One region of the Exiguobacterium sp. 17-1 genome, then DNA from elsewhere that is predicted to be linked to it. Evidence: riboswitches for the same ligand, from Rfam matches in the RefSeq annotation. Region 1 holds a riboswitch; the other holds the start of a gene.
What was found. Region 1 has a riboswitch for FMN ahead of ribD (bifunctional diaminohydroxyphosphoribosylaminopyrimidine deaminase/5-amino-6-(5-phosphoribosylamino)uracil reductase RibD). Riboswitches for the same ligand answer to the same signal wherever they lie in the genome.
Positions count from the first base shown of each region.

Region 1 (3,406 bases):
TCCGTATGACCGCGCCGTTCACGGACACCGCCCTCTTTGGCGATTAGGGGAAAGATGTGACCGGGACGCTTAAATTGTTTTGCCCCATCCGTCAGCATCCGTTGAATCGTCAACGCGCGTTCCGCGGCACTGATGCCGGTCTTTGCTTCTTCGTGATCGATGCTGATCGTAAACGCCGTTCCGTGCGGATCGGTATTGTGATCCGTCATCGGGTTCAACTCGAGCCGGGCTGCGAGTTGCGGGCTGACCGGAACACAGACGAGTCCTTTCCCGTATGTGATCATGAAGTTGATTTGTTCCGGTGTTGCATGTTCCGCGAGGAGAATCAGGTCTCCTTCGTTTTCCCGGCTTTCATCGTCACAGACGATGATCGGACGTCCGTGTTTTAATTCTTCAAGTGCTTCTTCTACAAGATCAAATCCGTTCATCATGCTCCGCCTCCTAAAAATGCCGACCAATCCGTTTTTTGTTCCTGTTGCGTAAAGTGATACAAATGTTTCGCCATTAAATCACATTCGATATTAACGAGCGCTCCGCTTTGCAGCCGGTCGAATGTCGTCACCTGCCGGGAGTGCGGAATCAACGAGATGGTCAAACTGTTTGCCTCCACGTGTTGAATCGTCAAGCTCGTTCCGTTGATCGCGATTGACCCTTTCGGAATACAGTATTTGCTCCAGTCACCGGTCTCAAAGCGGTATTCCATCGCTTCACCATCCGGTCGACGGCTTAAGAATCGTGCTGTTCCGTCGATATGTCCGCTGACGAAATGACCGCCGAATCGTCCGTTCGCCGGCATCGCCCGCTCCAGTTGGATTGGTGTTCCGACCCGCAACGTCTGAAGAGACGTCGCCCGAATCGTTTCATGAACGGCATCTGCCGTAAAAGCCGTCGAAGTCATCGCCGTGACCGTCAAACAGATGCCGTCGACGGCGATACTGTCACCGATTTTCGTCCCCTCAAGCACATGCCGCGCCTCAATTTCGAGTGCTAAACCGTTCGGACGCGGAACTTTTCGTTTGATCGTCCCGACTTCTTCAATCAATCCTGTGAACATGAGCCGCCTCCTTTCCGTGTATAGCGCAGATGCACATCCTGTCCGATTTGCGCGACGTTGGTTAAATCAAACCGGTCTTCAATCTCGATTGTGCTCGTCAATCCGGTCGTCCCTTGTAAGACCGACGGGGCTTGATAGATGTCAAGATGATCGACAAGGTCTGCTTCTAAAAACGCCGACTGAATCGTGGGTCCTCCTTCAATCAACAGACTGCGGATGCCTTGGTCGTACAATATGTCTAAAATCTGATTCGGTGTCGTATACGTGCCGACGAGAACCGTGACATTCGATTGAACCGAGACACGCGGTTGTTCCGTCAGCCAGTATGTCGGATTCAAGCCGTCCCGAAAGACTTGGGCTGTTTCCGTCAACCGTCCGCGGCGATCGACAACGATTCGAATCGGTTCAGGTCCGGCTTCCGTGCGTAACGTCAATGCGGGATCATCGACTAAGATCGTTTCACTCCCGACTAAGATGGCGTCATGTGTGGCCCGCAACTCACGTCCTGCCGCCCGGGCTGCAACTGACGTAATAAAGCGTTGCTCACCTGTCGTCACGATACCGTTTAAACTTTGGGCGACTTTGACGGTGACAATCGGTCGTTTCCGCTCGAGACTTTGCCAAAACGGTGTATAAAAACGAACCGCTTCGTCCTCCAGTAATCCGACTTCGACCGTCAGTCCGGCTTCACGCAGACATGTAATACCTTGTCCGGCGACGATCGCATGCCGATCTTCCGTTGCGACGAACACCCGCTTGATGCCGGCGGCTAAAATCGCCTCCGTACACGGCGGTGTCTTTCCGTGATGATTACACGGTTCAAGCGTGACGTAGAGATCGGCACCGCGCGCCGCCTCTCCTGCCATTTTCAACGCTTCGACTTCCGCGTGCGGACCACCCGCAAACCGGTGCGCACCGAAGCCGATCACTTTTCCATGTTTCGTAATGACACAACCGACACTCGGATTCGGACTTGTTTGTCCGTCTAACATCCGTGCCAATTGCATCGCCTGATGCATTCTATTATTCATGTTTTCGCTCCTTTCAAAAGAAAAGACGCCGCTGCATTTGCAGGGCGTCATGATTGAAGGGTCACGAAAGAAACGTCTTGTTTTTCTGTTTAAAAGCGTACAGAAATAGACCTTTTTCTGAACAGATTTTTTCAGAAAATGGTTTCAAGCACATTTTTTCGTTCTTCTCCCATCCGGACTTTACCGTCGGCCTTGGAGTCACACCAAGTCAGCCATAGTGCGTACACTATGGGTCGCGGGCTCGTCGATTTAACATCGCATCACCGCCGGTTGGGATTTTCACCCTACCCCGAAGAACTGGTTATTCAGTTGTACAGGTCAAGATTAGCACAGGTAATTTTAAAATACAAAAAAAGAATTTATTTTCTTTTTCTCGGATTAAGAAAAAAAGTATGGTTTTGCCCGACCAGTTGTCTTGATGATATCCGGTCGGGAAAACACACACTTACGTCTTTTGCTGTTAGGTCAAATAACCGTTTTTCCGGTCATGGAACTCTTGTTTGACTGTACCTAACAACGAGTCATCCGTCAGCAGACGTAACGCAGTCCGGGCTAGGATCTTGGCTCCTGTAATCAGTGTTTCGTCGCCTTGTTCCGATTTCGCCGCCTCCCGAAAACTTTCCGTGTGAGCGACCAAATCGTCCGCTCCAATCTTGATGTACGGATGAATGGTCGGCAGGACTTGGCTGATATTGCCGGCGTCCGTCGAGCCGAGTCCGGGTCGTTCATCCGTCTTGACGTCTTCCCCAAGTGCCGTCGCTTCTTCCCGGAAAATCTCGTCAAACGTCCGGTTGAACAGCAGGTTGTCGACCTCATTTTGGAAGGCGATGACCTCAAGCGTTGCCCCGGTCGCAAGGGCTGCTCCTTCAGCAACAGCTTTGACTTTCGCTGTCACCGCATTCAGCCGTTCGCGTGTCGTCGCCCGGATGAAGAAGCGGGCTTTCGCGTACTCCGGAATGATGTTCGGAGCATCTCCGCCGTCGGTAATGATACCGTGAATCCGGATATCACTCGGCAACTGTTGCCGTAATGCATTGATCCCGTTAAATAACTGAATGACCGCATCCAGGGCATTGATCCCTTCTTCCGGTGAAGCCGCCGCATGGGCCGGTTTACCGGTAAAGGCAAAATCGAGCGGGTCGACGGCAAGTGAAGAACCGGTGATCCGCGTTTGTCCGGACGGATGCACCATTAAGGCAGCATCAATCCCCGCCAGCAAATCGTGCTTGACGAAACTTCCTTTCGCACTGCCGTTTGGTCCGCCTTCTTCCGCCGGTGTCCCGAGGACGACGACACTGCCACCGACTTCATCAAGGACTTT
Region 1 is NZ_JALIGJ010000001.1:76,331-79,736, reverse strand. It holds gene ribB (3,4-dihydroxy-2-butanone-4-phosphate synthase) at 1-428, opposite strand, end outside; gene MUN34_RS00440 (riboflavin synthase) at 428-1,054, opposite strand; gene ribD (bifunctional diaminohydroxyphosphoribosylaminopyrimidine deaminase/5-amino-6-(5-phosphoribosylamino)uracil reductase RibD) at 1,039-2,085, opposite strand; FMN riboswitch at 2,243-2,386, opposite strand; gene MUN34_RS00430 (M20 family metallopeptidase) at 2,546-3,406, opposite strand, start outside.

Region 2 (3,406 bases), 410 kb from region 1:
GCTTGCTTGGCTGCTGTCGTATCCATATAGAAGTCATGTTCCGGTGCAAGTGGTGACGAATCTTCGCCTGTCGTCTCAAAACGCGATGTCGTCTCTGCCACGTGATCAATCTTATCCATCAAGTCTTGAATCGACAACACGCCGTCGCTTGCAGCATTAATAGGTCCCGTCATCGTCGAACGGCCGCACCATTCGAGGAAAGCTGCTGCTTCATAACTTGAGATGTAGCCCATCTTCGCATACAAATTTTCAGCGATGATCGGTTGACCGGCCAAGGCGCGTTTGACATGAAAGACTAGTCGTTCCGTATAATCATCCGGTCCCAGGACAACCGGGAAACGAACGGCAATGACCGGGAAGGTCGCCCGTTGGAAAAAGTAACTTTCCGCCTGACGTTTTCCTTCCCCGTAGTCATGTTCTTTTTCAAGGTCATATTTCCCGGGAAACGGATTGTAGGCACGTTCTGAAATCTTCGTTCCACCCTTCTCATAGACCGACATCGTCGACGTCAGAATGTAACGTCCGACTTTCCCCTCGAACGCATCGACCGCAAGCTTCGCCTGATATGGATTAAAGCAGATGTTGTCATAGATGATATCCCAGTTCTGACTCCCTAAGTCTTTCATCGTGCTGCTTGACGTTCGGTCCCCTTTAAAAAATGTCAAGCCTTTCGCGACAGGTGGCGTATGCTCGCCGCGCGTGACAATCGTCACATCATCCCCCGATTCCGCAAGCCGTAATGCCAACCGTCGACCAAAGTAGCGTGTTCCACCAAAAATCAGTACCTTTCGCATCGATAGTCCTCCCTTGTCATAGCATGCTCATGTTCTTGTTAGTCCTTCTCCATCCGCATCGAAAAGTCCTGTTGATCCGCTGCCGAAAACAAAAAAAACGCAGACGGAATCGTCTGCGTTTAGAGTGATTTGATTAACATCCGCCCGGTGTCCCGGCATTAGTTGCGGTCCGGAACGACGTCCCGCATCCGCATGTCGCAATGGCGTTCGGATTCGTGATCGTGAATCCACCGCCGAGCATCGATTGTTTATAATCTACTTCCAGTCCTTTGACGACCGGATAATCTTTTTGATCGACAATGACTTTGACCCCGTGTTGCTCGAAGGTTAAGTCTGTCTCTTTTTCACTGTCAAAGCCCATGCCGTAGGAGAGACCACTGCATCCGCCACCTTGAACGAGCATGCGCAGATTTTGTTCATCGTCCGGCGCCTGCAACATCATCTCTTTGACTTGGAGTGCGGCCGCTTCTGTTAAATGAATCATGTCATCACCTTCCCTTTTTTATTAGTATACGCAATTTTAAGGTGAATCGAAACCTAGTTGCTTGAAACTATCTTGAATTCGTTGTATAAAGGAGTTGTATCAAAAAAAATTAAATCGTTCCATCTTCAGGGCAGGGTGAAATTCCCGACCGGCGGTAAACAGACGATTCGTCTGAAGCCCGCGAGCGAATAGGGCGCTATTTGCTGATTCTGTGTGACTCAGGAGCCGACAGTATAGTCTGGATGGGAGAAGATGGCGGCATGTTTCTATTTCTTGAACCGATTTTTGCAAAAATCGTTCAGGTTTAGTTTACTGCGGACTTCTCCCCTATCGAATACTTCGATGGGGGTTTATTTTGAACGCAGCCATGCCAATACTTCATCGAGAGGAACGAGCAAAAGGAGATTATACTCGTATGAAACGCACACAAAAAATGGTCACATTATCCATGTTAGGTTCAATTTCATTTGTTCTTATGCTACTGAATTTCCCGCTTCCGTTTTTACCGAACTATTTGAAGATCGACTTCAGTGATGTTCCTGCTTTGATCGCCGCCATCATGTTCTCACCGGTCGCCGGCGTCATCGTCGAAGCACTCAAAAACGTCCTGTACTACATCTTCCGCGGAAGTGGTGTTCCGGTCGGCGAGCTTGCCAACTTCGCAGCTGGTGTTGCCTTCATTCTTCCGGTCAGTTGGTTCTATCATAAAAAGAAATCTACAAAAGGTCTTGCAACCGGTCTTGTCGCTGGTACAATCACGATGGCACTCGGTCTTGCAATCCTCAACTATATCTTGATTCTTCCAGCGTACGCTTGGTTCTTCGGCATGGATTACATGCTTGATCCTGCCGTCAAGTGGACGACGATTACAGCCGGTATCTTACCGTTTAACATCATCAAGGCGATGTTCATCTCAGCCCTCTTCATTCCGCTGTTCTTGAAACTGAAACCTTGGATGATGCGTCGTCAACAAACGATCTAAGTCCGAAGCCGCGCCCGCTGACAGACACGAATCCCCGGTCTCATCTGAGACACGGGGATTTTTTTAGAATTCGTTTTCTTCAATTTTTAAATAAATCTTTTCTAACAATTCTTCCGGTGTCTCGCCGACAACCGTTTCTCCGTCAACCAGACAGAAATGATCGAGGGAACAGATGCCGCAATAACCGAGACAACCATATTCGACGACATCGACATTCGGGTCCCGTTCGAGTTGTTGCATGACGACCTGGGTCCCTGTCGCTAAGTTACTGATACAAAATTCAATAATCGGATTCACTTTTTTTCCTCCTTTAAGCAGGAATTATCTTTCCTCATGTCGTATTATACAAGGTCAGACTGATTTAGGGGAACTAAGGGGGATTTTAAGTTATGAAGCAACTGGTTGTTTTAGGTGGTGGATACGGTGGGATGCGGATTTGTGAACGATTTAAGGATGAAGAGGTCGCTGTGACACTCGTCGATCGTTTACCGTATCATGCCTTAAAAACAGAGTATTATGCACTAGCTGCCGGTACATTATCGGATCGTGATGTTCGGATTGCTTTTCCGGAAGGCGAACATCTCACATATAAATATGGACATGTCGTCCAGATTTCACCGGAGACGAACTCCGTCCATCTGCAAGACGGGACGGAACTGTTTTATGACGATCTCATCATCGCTTTAGGGTGTGAAGATAAATACCATAACATACCGGGCGCACAAGAGTTTACCTACAGCATCCAGACACTTGAAGAGTCGCGGAAAACGCAGCAAGCGATTTGCGGACTTTCACCCGGCGCGGTTGTCTCGATCGTTGGAGCCGGTCTATCCGGCGTCGAACTCGCCAGTGAACTGCACGAAAGCCGGAAAGATTTAAAAATCCGCTTATTTGACCGCGGACCGTCCGTTTTGTCTTTCCTTTCGGATAAGGTCTCGACCTATGTCCAAGAGTGGTTCGAAGAACATGATGTCGAGGTCATCAATAATTCCAACGTCACATTCGTCACGGCAGATGATGTTCAAAACGGCGATGATGCCTATCCGTCGAACTTGACGATTTGGACAGCCGGGACACAACCGGTCAAAGTCGTCCGCGATCTTGGTTTTGAAGCGGACAGCGGCGGACGAATCAAGCTGACGGATC
Region 2 is NZ_JALIGJ010000001.1:481,556-484,961, reverse strand. It holds gene MUN34_RS02375 (NAD-dependent epimerase/dehydratase family protein) at 1-794, opposite strand, end outside; gene MUN34_RS02370 (HesB/IscA family protein) at 928-1,278, opposite strand; FMN riboswitch at 1,396-1,536, shown strand; gene MUN34_RS02365 (ECF transporter S component) at 1,694-2,260, shown strand; gene MUN34_RS02360 (YuzB family protein) at 2,324-2,557, opposite strand; gene MUN34_RS02355 (NAD(P)/FAD-dependent oxidoreductase) at 2,650-3,406, shown strand, end outside.
Region 2: it holds a riboswitch for FMN, as region 1 does, so the genes downstream of both, MUN34_RS02365 (ECF transporter S component) here and ribD (bifunctional diaminohydroxyphosphoribosylaminopyrimidine deaminase/5-amino-6-(5-phosphoribosylamino)uracil reductase RibD) in region 1, are expected to answer to the same signal.